3 regions of the Rhizobium sp. GW821-FHT14E12 genome follow, and region 3 is predicted to be linked to each of the others. Evidence: riboswitches for the same ligand, from Rfam matches in the RefSeq annotation. Region 3 holds a riboswitch; each other region holds the start of a gene.
The links. A riboswitch is a leader RNA that binds a small molecule or an ion and turns the genes downstream of it on or off. The one in region 3 is predicted to bind thiamine pyrophosphate.

Region 1 (4,816 bases), on a different contig from region 3:
CGACCGAAGCCGGCTTTTGCCATGGAGGGGCGCGCGGCCTGAATAAGATTGAGAGCGCCTTGCAATGCGGTGTCGAGTTGCGCGGCAATGGCCGTCCAGTTCAACTCGTCGAGCTTCGAACGGGCGTCGCCGTTGAAGCTGAAATCAGCAAGCGCATTGTGGACGATGGTGGTCGGCGCGCCGAAATGCGCCGTGACTTTCTCCACCAGTCTTTTCGTTTCGTCCAGGCTGCGGATATCCGCCTGGAACGCTTGGGCGTGGTCGCCGAGCCGGGCTGCTAGTGCCTCGGCAGGCTCGCGGCTGGCGCGATAATTGATGGCGACCTTCGCGCCTTCGCGGGCAAAGGCGCCCGCGATCGCCGCGCCGAAGCCGCGGCCGGCGCCGGAGACGATGACGATTTGCTGGTTAAGAGGCAGGCTCATTTTGTGCGTCCTTCTATGTCTAGCCATAGTTCATGAAAATGCTGAACCGGCCCGTGGCCGCTGCCAACCGAGAGCGTTCCGGCCGCGGCAACTGCGCCGGCAAGATAATGCTTGGCGGTGGCGACGGCTTCCGTGAGCGCTGCGCCCTTGGCGAGTTCGGCGGCCAGGGCGCTGGACAGGGTGCAGCCGGTTCCGTGCGTGTTTTTGGTCGGAACGCGGCTGGCTTCAAACCAGATCAGGCCCTCCGGACTTGCAAGCACATCAGGGCTTTCATCGCCATCGAGATGGCCGCCTTTGATCAGAACGGCCAGAGGGCCGAGCTTTGCCAGAGCTTGCGCCTGTCGCGCCATCGCCTCGCGATCTTCAGCAACCGGTTCGTGCAGAAGGGCTGCCGCTTCGGGCAGGTTGGGCGTCAGCAGCGTGGCGAGTGGCAACAGCCGCCGGGTCAGAACATCAACGGCGTCGGCGGCAAGCAGTGCCGCACCGCCCTTGGCGATCATCACCGGGTCGAGGATGATCGGAACGTCTCGATGCGGCGCGAGTGCGTCGACGACGGCCTCGGCGATGGCTGCATTCGCGATCATGCCGATCTTGACGGCGTCGACGCGGACATCGGCAAAGATCGCCGCGATCTGATCGGCGACGAATTGCGGCGGGACGGGATGAACGCCTGAAACGCCTTGTGTGTTCTGAGCGGTCAGGGCGGTCAGCGCCGCCATCCCGTAGACACCACGCGCCGAAAAGGCCTTCAGATCCGCCTGGATGCCGGCGCCGCCGGAGGGGTCGGAACCGGCGATGGAAAGAACGTTCCGGATCATTGGCGTGCCTCTCTGATGGCTTTGGCGATCTTAGTGGCTGCGGCCTGTGGATCCAGTGTGCCGCATATGGCGGAAACAACGGCGATGCCGTCGGCACCGGCTAACAGTGCTTCGGCCGCATGCCCGGCCTTCAAGCCGCCAATTGCGACTGACGGGACGGGGCAGAGATCGATCATACGGGCAAGGCCCGCAAAGCCGATCGGCTGCTTGTGGTCAGGCTTTGTCGGCGTCGCGAAAACCGGACCGATCCCGGCGTAATCTACGAGGGCGGGGTCAATGGCGGCGGCAAGTGTCTCGGTTTCTACCGAGAGGCCGAGGATCACATCCGGGCCGATCAGACGGCGAGCGGTGCGGGCGTCCATGTCGTCCTGGCCGATATGCAGGCCGTCGGCCTCGATTGCGATTGCCGCCTCGACATCGTCATTGACGATCAGGCGCGCGCTCGTGCCTGCCAGTGCCTGCTTCAGCGCAAGGCCGGTTTCGATCATGCTTGCGGTCGAGGCATGCTTGTCGCGCAGTTGCACGATGGTGGCACCGCCGGCAACGGCGGCGCGTGCGGTTTCCACCATGCCGATACCGGCGCAGAGCACCGGATCGAGGACGAGATAGAGGGAGAGATCGAACTGCTTCATAGTGAGATGACTCTTGCTTCGCTGTCGATCGCCTTTTCATCAAGCGCGGCCAGCGCATCGAGGAAGCGCCATGAAAACGAACCGGGTCCGTCGGCTTCGCGGCCTGCTCGTTCACCTGCCACGGCGAAGGTGGCGAGTGCTGCGACGGTTGCGGCAAGCGGGTGGTCCGGTCTTGTCGCCGCGAAGGCGCCGACGAGGCAGGTGAGCGAGCAACCGAGCGCGGTCACCTGCGGCATGAGCGGCGAACCGCCCTCGATGCGGCTGGCCCTGTTTCCGTCGGTGACGAAATCCGTGGCGCCGGTGACGGCAACGATCGACCGATGTTTTTGGGCAAGCAGGACCGCGCCTTCCTCGGCCAGTTCGACCGGATCGCGGCTGTCCACGCCCTGGCCTCGGCTGACGCCGCCGGCAAGCGCAATGATTTCCGAGGCATTGCCCCGGATGATCGTCGGATGCAGTTCCAGCAACTGCGCGACCGCCCTGCGCCTGAAGGCGGTGGCATAGTGTGCGACGGGATCGAGAACCCAGGGCTTGCCGGCCTTGTTTGCCGCCTGCGCCGCCGATGTCATGCCGGCCAGCCAGCCGCTGGAAAGCGTACCGATATTGATCGTCAACGCGCCGGAGATCGCAGCGAACTCTCCGGCCTCCTCTTCTGCATGCACCATCGCGGGAGAGGCGCCGGCGGCGAGCATCACATTCGCGGCGATGTTCATCGCGACGAAGTTGGTGATGCATTGCACCAGCGGCGGGTTTGCCCGCATGGTCGTCAATAGACTGCCTGGAGTGGTCTGGTCTTGCATGTCGCCCTTTCGGGCGGGGCGAGACGCGAAGGGAGACGACGCAACATGCCGGGACCCCGAGCGACTCCCTCCGCCAGCATGATCTGGTTCAGGTTCAAAGGGTACTTCTCAGCCCGTCATCGACGGACGCCCCTGTCTCTCAATCGCTATCGTTTTCGCAGAGAAAGATTGCCCTGTCACCAGCAAATCGCAGATCGCTGTACGGGCGAGGGGAGGCAGAGCGGACGGGCTACCTGTCGTATGCTGCGTGACCCATGCGCCGTTTGCATGGGTGCACTGAAGTCTTGTCTATACAATCAACGAGGGTTTCGCACTATATCACTCTCATCGAAGCGGATGGAGCGCCAAGCACGGCAGCTCAGCTTCGAATACCCTAGGAAAGGGGATCATCATGAACGTAGCACGCTCTTTTAACAACTGGCTCAAGTATCGTCAGACGGTCGCCGAACTGGGCCGTATGTCCACGCGCGAACTGCATGACCTCGGCATCGGCCGTAGCGAAATCCGCAACGTCGCTCGTGCGGCCGTTGTTCGCTAACAGCGTAAAACGCTGATCTACAGTCAAAATTCTGCTGGCGCCTGCTTCTTCCCGAGCGGGCGCTTTTGTTTTGAGTGCACGCTAGGTGAAGCTCGGCCCTTCGGGTGAGGGATCTGCGGCCTGGAAGCCTCCTGCTTTTCGCATAACGCATAGCTGCCCTGCAAATAAATGCCTATGAAGTAAGCAGATCTAGTGTATAGTCATATTTATCGAAGCGATGCACCTCCTCCCGCAGAGCTTCGATGATGTGGGCGCCTTATCCTCCTCCCAAGGTCGCCTGCGGGAACAGCAGCACTCCTCCTCCCAGCTGCTGTTCGGTTCTTTTCGAAAAGCCTGCCGCACCTCCTCCCGCGGCAGGCTTTTTCGTTTCTGGGCCGAGGCTGAATTTCTCCAGCCGCTCGGCTGGGAAGTCATCCATAACCTGGCACCAAATTCCTGACGCCAATGTGATCCCGCCCTCTCGTAAAAATTGATCGTGCCCCCTATGTGCGTAGTAGAGAACGCGCTAGATCGGTCGTTACATCGCAATTGTATCTGCCGAAAATCAGGAGTTTGAGCATGACCGATTCTGCCGAATACACGCCGCCGAAGATCTGGGTCTGGAACAAGGCGAATGGCGGCCAGTTTGCCAATATCAACCGTCCGATCGCCGGGCCGACCCACGAGAAGGAATTGCCGATCGGCCGCCATCCCCTCCAGCTCTATTCGCTTGGAACGCCGAACGGGGTGAAGGTCACGATCATGCTCGAGGAGCTGCTGGCTCTCGGCCATAGCGGCGCCGAGTATGATGCCTGGTTGATCAAGATCGGCGAAGGCGACCAGTTCGGAAGCGGTTTCGTCGACGTCAATCCAAACTCCAAGATCCCGGCGCTGCTGGATCGCAGCAGCCCGACGCCAATCCGGGTCTTCGAATCCGGCTCGATCCTGACCTATCTCGCCGAAAAATTCGGCGCTTTCCTGCCGACTGAGCAGCCGGCGCGCGCCGAATGCCTGTCCTGGCTGTTCTGGCAGATGGGGAGCGCTCCCTATCTCGGTGGTGGCTTCGGCCATTTCTATGCCTATGCCCCCACGAAAATCGAATATGCGATCGACCGCTTCGCCATGGAGGTGAAGCGCGAACTCGACGTGCTCGACCGCCGTCTGGCCGATAGCGAATATCTTGGAGGTAAGGACTATACGATCGCCGACATCGCTGTCTGGCCCTGGTATGGTGGTCTGGTGAAGGGCTGGCAGTATGGCGCGGCCGAGTTCCTTCAAGTGCAGGATTACAAGAACGTTCAGCGCTGGGCCGAGGCAATCTTCGCACGGCCTGCCGTGAAGCGCGGGCGCATGGTCAACCGCATGTCCGGCGACCCTTCCGAACAGCTGCGGGAACGCCATGACGCCAGCGATTTCGACACCAAAACCCAGGACAAACTAGCGACCGCGAGCTAAGCAACCAGCTACTTCGCCTTTCAGCCCGTCGCCACCATGGCGGCGGGCTTTTCATATCTGCGATTCCTTAAGGCCTGTCTGATCGACACGTCAGCCTCGCTCCATCTTGTTTGGCCAAATGTCTCATAGACATCGATGCGCGCATCTGAGGTGCGTCGACAAAGGACCGCAA
Region 2 (4,816 bases), on a different contig from region 3:
GCAGGAAACCGTGGCGATAAAGGCCGTTGAGGATGATCGCGTTTCCCTCACGCCTGACACGCGGAAAATTATCGGGGAAGGCCGGGCGGATACCGGCGCCGGTCTCAATGACGGTGGCATCCGCGAAAGCCGGGTGCAGCGCATAGGCTGCGTTCAGCAATTCCATCAACGAACGCGCCGCGATCGGCCCGTCGAACTCGGTCTCGATCATCGTCGCGCCGACCATGAAAAGGCCGCCGCCGCGCGGGACGATATAGACGGGAATGCGCGGATGCAGCAGGCGAACGGGCCGGGTGAGTTCGACCTCATCGGTCTGAAGGTAGAGCATTTCGCCTCGCACACCGCGCAGGTCTGGGGTCTGTGCGATGCGCGCGCTGCCGGTGCAATCGACAATATCGTCGAAACTCTGTTCGCTTGCAGTCTCGCTGACGAAGGTAACGCCCTGCCTGCCAAGCTTTTCCTGCAGTGCTCTCAACACTCGCCGGGGATCGAGATGGGCTTCGCGCGCAAAGAACAGGCCTTGCCGGAAGCGCCCGGCAAGCGCCGGTTCGAGCACGGAAACCTCGCCTTCCTCCACCCATTCATAACCCGTTGTGCGGCTGGAGAAGCGCTTCAACTCTCCATGATCGCGCGCCGGCGCCACCACCAGTGTCCCGCTTCTGTGTACCTCTCCAGGCAGGATCGAGTCCCACCGGTCGGCGGCATCGAACCCGCGGGTCAGCACGGCCTCTTCGGCGCTTTCACGCTCGCACCAGGGCGCCAGCATGCCGCCCGCAAGCCAGGATGCGGCATGGCCGAACCCTGGACGCGGGTCGAAGACCGTGACGTCGGCACCACGGGCATGGAGTTCATGCGCGACCGTGAGGCCGGCGACGCCGGCCCCTTTGACGAGGATACGCATCTCAGCCGGCCGAAGGCTCGGCGGCATCGACGGGCATGTAGAGATCGCCGCCCTCGCGGTATTTTGCCGCCATCGCCTCCAGGCCTTCCTTCTGTGCCTCGGCGCGGATGTCGTGCGAAATCCGCATCGAGCAGAATTTCGGGCCGCACATGGAGCAGAAATGCGCGACCTTATGTGCCTCCTTCGGCAGCGTTTCGTCGTGGAAGCTGCGGGCGGTTTCCGGGTCCAGCGAGAGGTTGAACTGATCCTCCCAGCGGAATTCGAAACGAGCGCGGGAGAGCGCGTCGTCGCGCAGCTGCGCGGCCGGATGTCCCTTGGCAAGGTCGGCGGCGTGGGCGGCGATCTTGTAGGTGATGACGCCGGTCTTGACGTCGTTGCGATCCGGAAGACCCAGATGCTCCTTCGGGGTGACGTAGCAGAGCATCGCCGTGCCGAACCAGCCAATCATCGCCGCACCGATGCCTGAGGTGATGTGGTCGTAGCCGGGCGCGATGTCGGTCGTGAGCGGCCCGAGCGTATAGAAGGGCGCTTCGCCGCAGACGGCGAGCTGCTTGTCCATGTTTTCCTTGATCTTGTGCATCGGCACATGGCCGGGGCCTTCGATCATCACCTGGCAATCCCTAGCCCAGGCGATTTTGGTCAGCTCGCCAAGTGTTTCCAGCTCGGCGAACTGGGCGGCATCATTGGCATCGGCGATCGAGCCGGGGCGCAGGCCATCGCCGAGCGAGAAGGAAACGTCATAGGCGCGGCAGATGTCGCAGATCTCCTCAAAATGCTCGTAGAGGAAGCTTTCGCGGTGATGATGGAGACACCACTTGGCCATGATCGAGCCGCCGCGCGAGACGATGCCGGTGACGCGGTTGACGGTGAGCGGGATGTAGTGAAGCCGCACCCCGGCATGGATGGTGAAATAGTCGACGCCCTGTTCGGCTTGCTCGATCAGCGTATCGCGATAGACCTCCCAGGTGAGGTTTTCGGCAATGCCCTCAACCTTTTCCAGCGCCTGGTAGAGCGGCACGGTGCCGATCGGCAGCGGCGAGTTGCGGATGATCCATTCACGGATATTGTGGATGTTGCGGCCGGTCGAAAGGTCCATGACGGTATCGGCACCCCAGCGCGCCGCCCAGACCATTTTCTCGACCTCTTCGGCCATCGACGAGGTGACGGCCGAGTTGCCGATATTGGCGTTGATCTTCACCAGGAAATTGCGGCCGATGATCATCGGTTCGGCTTCCGGGTGATTGATGTTGGCCGGGATGATTGCCCGTCCCGCCGCCACTTCCTGGCGGACGAATTCCGCCGTTACATGGTCCGGAATATGGGCGCCGAAGCTCTCGCCGTCGCGGACCATGGCTTCCGCCTGCGCCTTGCGGCCAAGGTTTTCGCGGATGGCGATGAACTCCATCTCGGACGTAATGATGCCGGCGCGCGCATAGGCGAGCTGGGTGACGGCCTTGCCGTCCTTGGCGCGCAATGGCTGGCGTAGCGAGGGAAATTCGGGCGTCAGCCTCTCGCCGCTGGCAAAGCCATTGTCTTCCGGGCGGACATGGCGGCCCTGATAGGCTTCGACATCGCCACGGGCGAGCACCCAGTCACGGCGCAGATCGGCAAGGCCCTGCTCGATACGGATATCGGCGCCCTCGATCGTGTAGGGGCCGGAGGAATCATAGACGATGACGGGCGGCTCGCCCGATGTCGGGTGGAGGCTGATTTCGCGCATCGGCACGCGGATATCGGGGTGGATGTCTCCGGGAATGTAGATCTTCCGGGATGCCGGTAACGGGCCGGTGGTGACTGTCGGGGTTACATTCTTTGCGGCGATATTCATGGTTTGAGGCTCCAAGTTGCGATTGGAGACCCAGTCCTTAGCCGGAATGATGAAAAGACTCCGGCTCGGATTCCACGCGTGAATCCATAAGCCTTTCGAGCGCTTGCACCGTCCCTACGCCAGTATGAACTGGATCAGGTTCAACGGGTCACTGCGCCACAATCGGCAAAGCCGAGTTGTCCAGCAGTATCTCAGCCCCTTGACGGGACCCCCCTGGTGAATGTCTTGAAGGCTATGCTCTCGGTTCGGGTGATGTCAACCCCGCAGGTGAGGTGATGACACCGACGCTTGGCTGCGAGACGATCCGGCCAACTGGCAAGGCTATGTTTTCGGCGCGCTCGTCGTTTCACGGGTCACGAGCTCGAAGCCGACATTCAGGCGGCTTTCCATCGGTTGCCCGGCGGCGCCGTCCGGCTCCAGGATGGATAGCAGCAACTCCCCGGTCTTTCGGCCGATCATCGCGGCATCGACGCGGATGGTCGACAGTGCCGGTACGCATTGGTGGGCAATATCGAAATCGCCGAAGCCGAGAATGGAAAGGTCGTCCGGAACGGCAATCTTGCGGCGATGACATTCCATCAGCGCGCCGACGGCGGAAATGTCGGAAACCGCAAAGATGGCCTGAACGTCGGGCGCTCGTTGGAGAAGCGTGCTCAGCGCCCCCGCCCCATGATCGTAGGACGAGGGCGCGGCATTCTGGCGAATGATGTAATCATCTGAAAGATCTGCTTCGCGAAGGGCCGAGGCAAATCCCAGCAGGCGGCTTTCGCCGCGAAAGTCGGTGGCGTCTGCCGTGACGGCCGATCCGATGGCGCCGATGCGGCGATGGCCGAGAGAGATGAGATGCCGGGCGGCCAGGCGCCCGACCTCGTAGTTGGAAAAGCCGACCGCATGGTCAACCGGGTGTTCCGATACGTCCCAGATTTCGACGATCGGAATGCCCGCCCGCAGCAGCATCTCGTTGGTCGCCTTGGTGTGGACCGCGCTGGCGATGACGATGGCGTCCGGACGTCGCGCCAGCATTGCGCGAACGATGCGCTCTTCCTCCGTCAGGCTATACATGGTGTAGCCGATCAGGAGCTGATAGTCGGCGGCGCGGAGCGCACCCGCAAGGCCCTGCGCGGTGTCGGCGAAATTCGCGTTGGTCAGCGTCGGCAGGATCGCGGTGATGAAGTTGGTCCGGCGCGAGGAAAGTGAGCTGGCGGTCCGGTCCGGCACATAACCGAGTTGCTCGATCGCCGTCATCACGCGGTTGCGCGTCGGTTCGGCGACCAGCGTCGGGTCAGTCAGCACGCGCGACACGGTCATCTTCGAAACGCCGGCGAGCCGCGAGACGTCGCTCATGGTCGCCTTGCGGGAAAAATCTGAAGGATGCGCCACGGTTTCCCCTGTTTTCGGCTCACGCAATCCGCTGGTAGACGAGATGGTAGAACCGGCCATCGCACATGCTCATCATCTCGTCGGTGATGACGCGGCCCTCCAGGCGAACGGGTGAGGCGAGCGCCTCTTCCACGGCTTCCATCGACGGATAATCGATTTCCTGGACCATGATGATCGGCGCGGCTCCGGGGTCGCTGCGCCCGGTTCGCATCACACGCACGGCCTGGGCATTCGGCATGCGCTTCCACACGGGTAGCAGCTTTTCCTCGACGATGCGAAAGAATTCCTCTTCGCGGCCGGCATGGATTGCGCCCTCGAAAATCGCGGACCGTGTGAACATGAATCTTCCTCCCTTGAAGCTCTGTCGAAATTGCAGTGTCGTATCCGACTTGCAATGATACCGGTAACATGTTCTATTGCAACCACCAACCGAAATGGTGTGAACCGGATCGGGAGTGGCGGAAGAATACGAACGTTATCGTTTTGAATTCTGTGGGAGCGGAACAATCGGTCCAAAACTATTGGTTTTGGCAGGATAGTTTTCTCATCCATTTTCCCTATGTTACCGCAAACATAGGTGCCGCGAACAAGGTAGTGGTTTCTGTCGCGAGAGCTCCGGGGAGTGGGCCGCGGCGGAGTGTGACAAAGCACCAGATGGAGGAGCATCATGAACATTTCGAAATCCCTGCGTGGGATCGTGGCAGCAG
Region 3 (4,816 bases):
CCCGAAAGCAAGATGCTGCGGATTCAGGAACTGGAGCGACCCATGCCCGTTCGGTCGAACGCGCGGCACTCCAGGCAAGCTCGGATTTCTCGTTCCATGGACATGCAGACTACGCCCGCACCGCTCGTTGCGGATCACCGCCGCCGGCTCATCCTCTTTCTCTTCCTGATGACCGCCATGTTCATGGCAACGCTCGACAACCAGATCGTCTCGACGGCGCTGCCGACCATCGTCGGCGAATTCGGGCATCTGGAACGCTTCGGCTGGATTGGCTCCGCCTATCTGCTGTCCCTGTCCGCCGTCATGCCGGTCTACGGCAAGCTCGGCGACCTCTTCGGCCGCAAATATGTGATGATGACCGCGATCGCGATCTTTACCATCGGCTCGGCCGTCTGCGGTCTTGCTGTGTCGATGGATACGCTGATCGCCGCCCGCGTCCTGCAGGGCCTTGGCGGCGGCGGCATCCTGGTGTCGATCTTCGCCGTCAACGCCGACCTTTTCGAGCCGCGCGAGCGCGCCCGCTACCAGAGCTATTCCAGCCTGGTGCTGATGGCGTCGGGCGCCATCGGCCCGGTTCTCGGCGGCACGATGAGCGACCTCTTCGGCTGGCGCTCGATCTTCCTCGTCAACGTACCGATCGGCTTCATCGTCCTTGCCGGCCTCGCTTTCATGCTGCCCTACCGCAAGCCGGCCCGTAAGCCGAAGATCGACTATGCCGGCGCTATCCTATTAGCGCTCACGACCACCAGTATCGTGCTTGCCGCCGACGGCACCGAACTTTTCGGCTCGCTGCTGTCGCCGCAATGCCTTGGGATCATCGCCTTCGGTACGCTTTGCGCAATCGCATGGATCTTCGTCGAGCGCCGCGCACCGGAGCCGATTGTGCCGCTGACGCTGTTCCGCAACCCGACCTTCGGGCTGCTCTTGATCATCTCGATCACCAGCGGCGCAGTCGCGATCGGCATGGTCAATTATTTCGCGCTCTTTCTGCAAACGACAACCGGCCTGTCGCCGTCGGTGGCGGGGCTACTCTTCATCCTGTTGACCGGCGGCATCGTCTGCGGCTCGCTTTCGGCCGGCCGGCTGATTTCGGCGAGGGGCCGCTACAAGCCCTTTGCCATCGCCAGCGCCGCCTGCAGCACCATCGCCTTCGCAACACTGGCACAGGTTCATGCCGGCACGCCGATCGCCTTTATCGGCGCCCTGATGTTGCTGCACGGCATCGGCATCGGTCTTGCCCAACAGGTACCGGTCATCGGCATCCAGAACACCGCCGCCAGCCGCGATGTCGGAGCGGCCACCGGCGCCGTGACGCTGTCGCGCATGGGCGGCGCCTCGATCGCCATCTCCATCTACGGCGCCATCATCGCCGCCAAGCTCGGTAATGTCGGCGTCTCCATTCCCGGTGTTCCCAACATCAAGGAGCTAACGCCGAAGATGATGGCCGCCCTGCCGGACGCCACGCGCGAAGCGGTCGCCAGCGCCTATGCCAGTGCCTTCAGCCCGTTGTTCATGACGGCCGCCGCCATCTGCTTCATCGGCCTGCTGACCTCGATCACGCTGAAGAACGTCCAGCTTCCGAGCGCCGCCAAGAAGCTCGACAGCCAAGCCGCCGCTCACGCCGCGGAATAAGTCGCGCATCGCCGCAACCGACAAGAGAATCATCCCCCTTGTCATCCCTTCATCACGAGGCTAAATCTGCCAACGCTCTAACGGGGTGCCTTATGTCTTTCAAAGACATCTGGCTGAGAGGCCTTCACCGGTCAACCCGCGGAACCTGATCCGGCTAACACCGGCGGAGGGATTAGACGCGTGACGAAATCATAGCGCCCTTTTCCCGTTCAAGATGAAACCAAGAGGAGGCGCTGCCATGCCCAACCGATCGCTGATGACATTCTTTGCCGGGCTGGCTTTTGCCGCCGGCACCACGCTTCTTGCCGCGCAGGCCGCGGAGGCCGCCGACAAGACGCTGACCATATACACCTATGAAAGCTTCACCGCCGAGTGGGGTCCCGGCGCCAAGGTCAAGGCCGCCTTCGAGAAGACCTGCGGCTGCACGGTCAACTATGTCAGTGTCACCGACGGCGTGGCGCTGCTCTCCCGGCTGAAGCTGGAAGGCGCGGCCACCAAGGCCGACGTCGTTCTCGGCCTCGACACCAACCTCGTCAGCGAGGCCAAGGACACCGGCCTGTTCGACACCAGCGGCGTCGATACCTCGGCCCTCAAGGTTCCCGGCGATTTCAAAGACGATGTCTTCGTCCCCTACGACTACGGCCATTTCGCCGTGATCTACGACACCCAGACGATCAAGAACCCGCCAAAGAGCCTGAAGGAACTGGTCGAGGGCGATCCGTCGCAGAAGATCGTCATCGAGGACCCGCGCACCTCGACGCCGGGCCTCGGCCTGCTGCTCTGGGTCAAGTCGGTCTATGGCGACAAGGCGGCCGACGCCTGGACGAAGCTCAAGGGCCGCATCCTGACCGTGACGCCCGGCTGGTCGGAAGCCTATGGCCTCTTCACCAAGGGCGAAGCGCCGATGGTGCTCTCCTATACGACCTCGGCCGCCTATCACATGATCGAGGAGAAGACCGACCGCTATCAGGCCGCCTCCTTCTCCGAAGGTCATTACATCCAGATCGAAGTGGCCGGCCTGATCAAGTCGTCACCGAACAAGGATCTTGCCCGCGACTTCCTGAAGTTCATGGTCTCGCCCGGCTTCCAGGACACCATCCCGACCAACAACTGGATGATGCCGGTCTCGGCCACCTCCGAGCCGCTGCCGGATGCCTTCGGCAAGCTGGTCGTTCCCGCCAAGACCTTCCTGATGAGCCCGGACGAAGTCGAGAAGAACCGCAAGGCCTGGATCGACGAATGGCTGACGGCCACCAGCACCAACTGACGCCGACATGATACTGACGGCGCCCGAGAGACGACATGCCATTGCCGGCGGAGCATTCAGCCTCGCCGGCATCGCCGTCTTCATCGGTGTCGCCATCGTCACCCTGCTTGCCGCCGGCATCAGATCCGGCGACGGCAACCCGCTTGCCGACCCCTATATTCTCCGCGTGCTGCGCTTCACTCTGCTGCAGGCGACGCTCTCCACCCTGCTCTCCATCCTCCTTGCGATCCCGATCGCCCGCGCGCTGGCCCGACAGCCGCGCTTTCCGGGCCGGCTCTGGCTGATCCGGTTGATGGCCGTCCCCATGGGCCTGCCGGTGCTGATCGGCGCGCTCGGCCTGCTCGGCATCTGGGGACGCCAGGGCATCATCAATCAGGCACTGACGAGCCTCGGCCTGTCGCAGCCGGTCAGCATCTACGGGCTGACGGGCATTCTGCTCGCCCATGTCTTCTTCAACCTGCCGCTGGCAGCCCGCCTGATGCTGGCCGGGCTCGAGCGCGTGCCGGCGGAATATTGGCTGATGGCCAGCGGGCTTGGCATGCGCCCCGGCTCCGTCTTCCGTTTCATCGAATGGCCGGTGCTACGCGGCCTCATTCCCGGTATCGCCGGTCTGATCTTCATGCTCTGCGCCACCAGCTTCACGCTGGTGCTGACGCTGGGCGGCGGTCCGGCGGCGACCACGATCGAGGTGGCGATCTATCAGGCGCTGCGCTTCGATTTCGATCCCGGCCGCGCCGTCACCCTGTCCTTGCTGCAAATCGTCGTCACCGCCGCCATTCTCGGCGCCATGACACTGATGCCGGCACCGAACGATCACGGATTGACGAGCGGGCGCGCAACACGGCGGATCGACGGAACATTGCCCGCCGCCCGATGGATCGACGGCGCGCTGCTGCTGCTTGCCGCCCTGTTCATCGGCCTGCCGCTCGCCTCGGTGGTCGTTACCGGTCTCAAGGCCGATCTTCTGAAGCTCGTCACCCAGACGATCTTCCTACAGGCGACCGCAACGAGCCTTGCCATCGCCCTCGCCGCCGGCCTTCTGGCGGTGCTGACCTCTTTTGCCATTGTCCGTGCCCGCTCGACCATATTGGTCGAGCGCCGCAAAGCATCCGGCCTGCGCGGGCTGGCCATCGGTTTGAGCGGCACCTCCTCACTGGTCCTGCTGGTGCCGCCGATCGTTCTGGCGACCGGATGGTTCCTGGCGCTGCGGCCGCTCGGAGATCCCGCCCGCTTCGCCGCACTGCTGATCGTCGCCATCAACGCCCTGATGGCGCTGCCCTTCGTCATCCGCGTCATCGAACCGGCCTATATCGTCCATCGCCGCCGCACCGAACGCCTCGCCGCGAGTCTCGGACTTCAGGGTATGGCACGGCTACGGCTGATCGACTGGCCCGGCCTGCGTAAACCCTTCTTCACAGCGCTTTCCTTCGCCATGGCGCTATCGCTCGGCGATCTCGGCGCTGTCGCTCTTTTTGGCTCCGACAGCCTGATGACGCTGCCATGGCTGGTCTACAGCAAGCTCGGCAGCTACCGCACCAACGATGCCGACGGGCTTGCTTTCATTCTGGGGCTGGTATGTCTTCTGCTGACCATCGCCGGTACGGCCGGACAGGGCAGGCATGAAGACGAAGGCAGGCGGAATGACTGACGGGCAAGACATGGCGGAATGGAGCATTGCGATGACGGGCGTCGAGCTGCGGCTCGGCACGCATGATTTCCGCTTCGACTGCGATCTGCCGCAGGGCAAGATCATCGCCATCACTGGCCCTTCCGGATCGGGAAAATCGTCCTTCCTCAACCTGCTCGCCGGCTTCGAGACGCCGGACCGTGGCCGCATCCTGCTCGCCGGGCAGGACGCAACAGGCCTGCATCCCTCAGAGCGGCCTGTGTCGCTGGTCTTCCAGGACAGCAACCTCT

Region 1: another riboswitch for thiamine pyrophosphate. It lies ahead of thiM (hydroxyethylthiazole kinase); the one in region 3 lies ahead of thiB (thiamine ABC transporter substrate binding subunit).
Region 2: another riboswitch for thiamine pyrophosphate. It lies ahead of thiC (phosphomethylpyrimidine synthase ThiC); the one in region 3 lies ahead of thiB (thiamine ABC transporter substrate binding subunit).

What each region holds. Positions count from the first base shown of each region.
Region 1 is NZ_JBXAPH010000002.1:588,154-592,969, reverse strand. It holds gene AC1RO0_RS10905 (3-oxoacyl-ACP reductase) at 1-422, opposite strand, end outside; gene thiD (bifunctional hydroxymethylpyrimidine kinase/phosphomethylpyrimidine kinase) at 419-1,240, opposite strand; gene thiE (thiamine phosphate synthase) at 1,237-1,872, opposite strand; gene thiM (hydroxyethylthiazole kinase) at 1,869-2,672, opposite strand; TPP riboswitch at 2,721-2,816, opposite strand; gene AC1RO0_RS10885 (DUF1127 domain-containing protein) at 3,064-3,210, shown strand; gene yghU (glutathione-dependent disulfide-bond oxidoreductase) at 3,769-4,644, shown strand.
Region 2 is NZ_JBXAPH010000003.1:548,795-553,610, forward strand. It holds gene thiO (glycine oxidase ThiO) at 1-901, opposite strand, end outside; gene thiC (phosphomethylpyrimidine synthase ThiC) at 903-2,729, opposite strand; TPP riboswitch at 2,823-2,954, opposite strand; gene AC1RO0_RS15835 (LacI family DNA-binding transcriptional regulator) at 3,051-4,073, opposite strand; gene AC1RO0_RS15840 (EthD domain-containing protein) at 4,129-4,449, opposite strand; gene AC1RO0_RS15845 (transporter substrate-binding domain-containing protein) at 4,777-4,816, shown strand, end outside.
Region 3 is NZ_JBXAPH010000009.1:51,746-56,561, forward strand. It holds gene AC1RO0_RS25710 (MDR family MFS transporter) at 97-1,632, shown strand; TPP riboswitch at 1,704-1,821, shown strand; gene thiB (thiamine ABC transporter substrate binding subunit) at 1,871-2,899, shown strand; gene thiP (thiamine/thiamine pyrophosphate ABC transporter permease ThiP) at 2,907-4,547, shown strand; gene AC1RO0_RS25725 (thiamine ABC transporter ATP-binding protein) at 4,540-4,816, shown strand, end outside.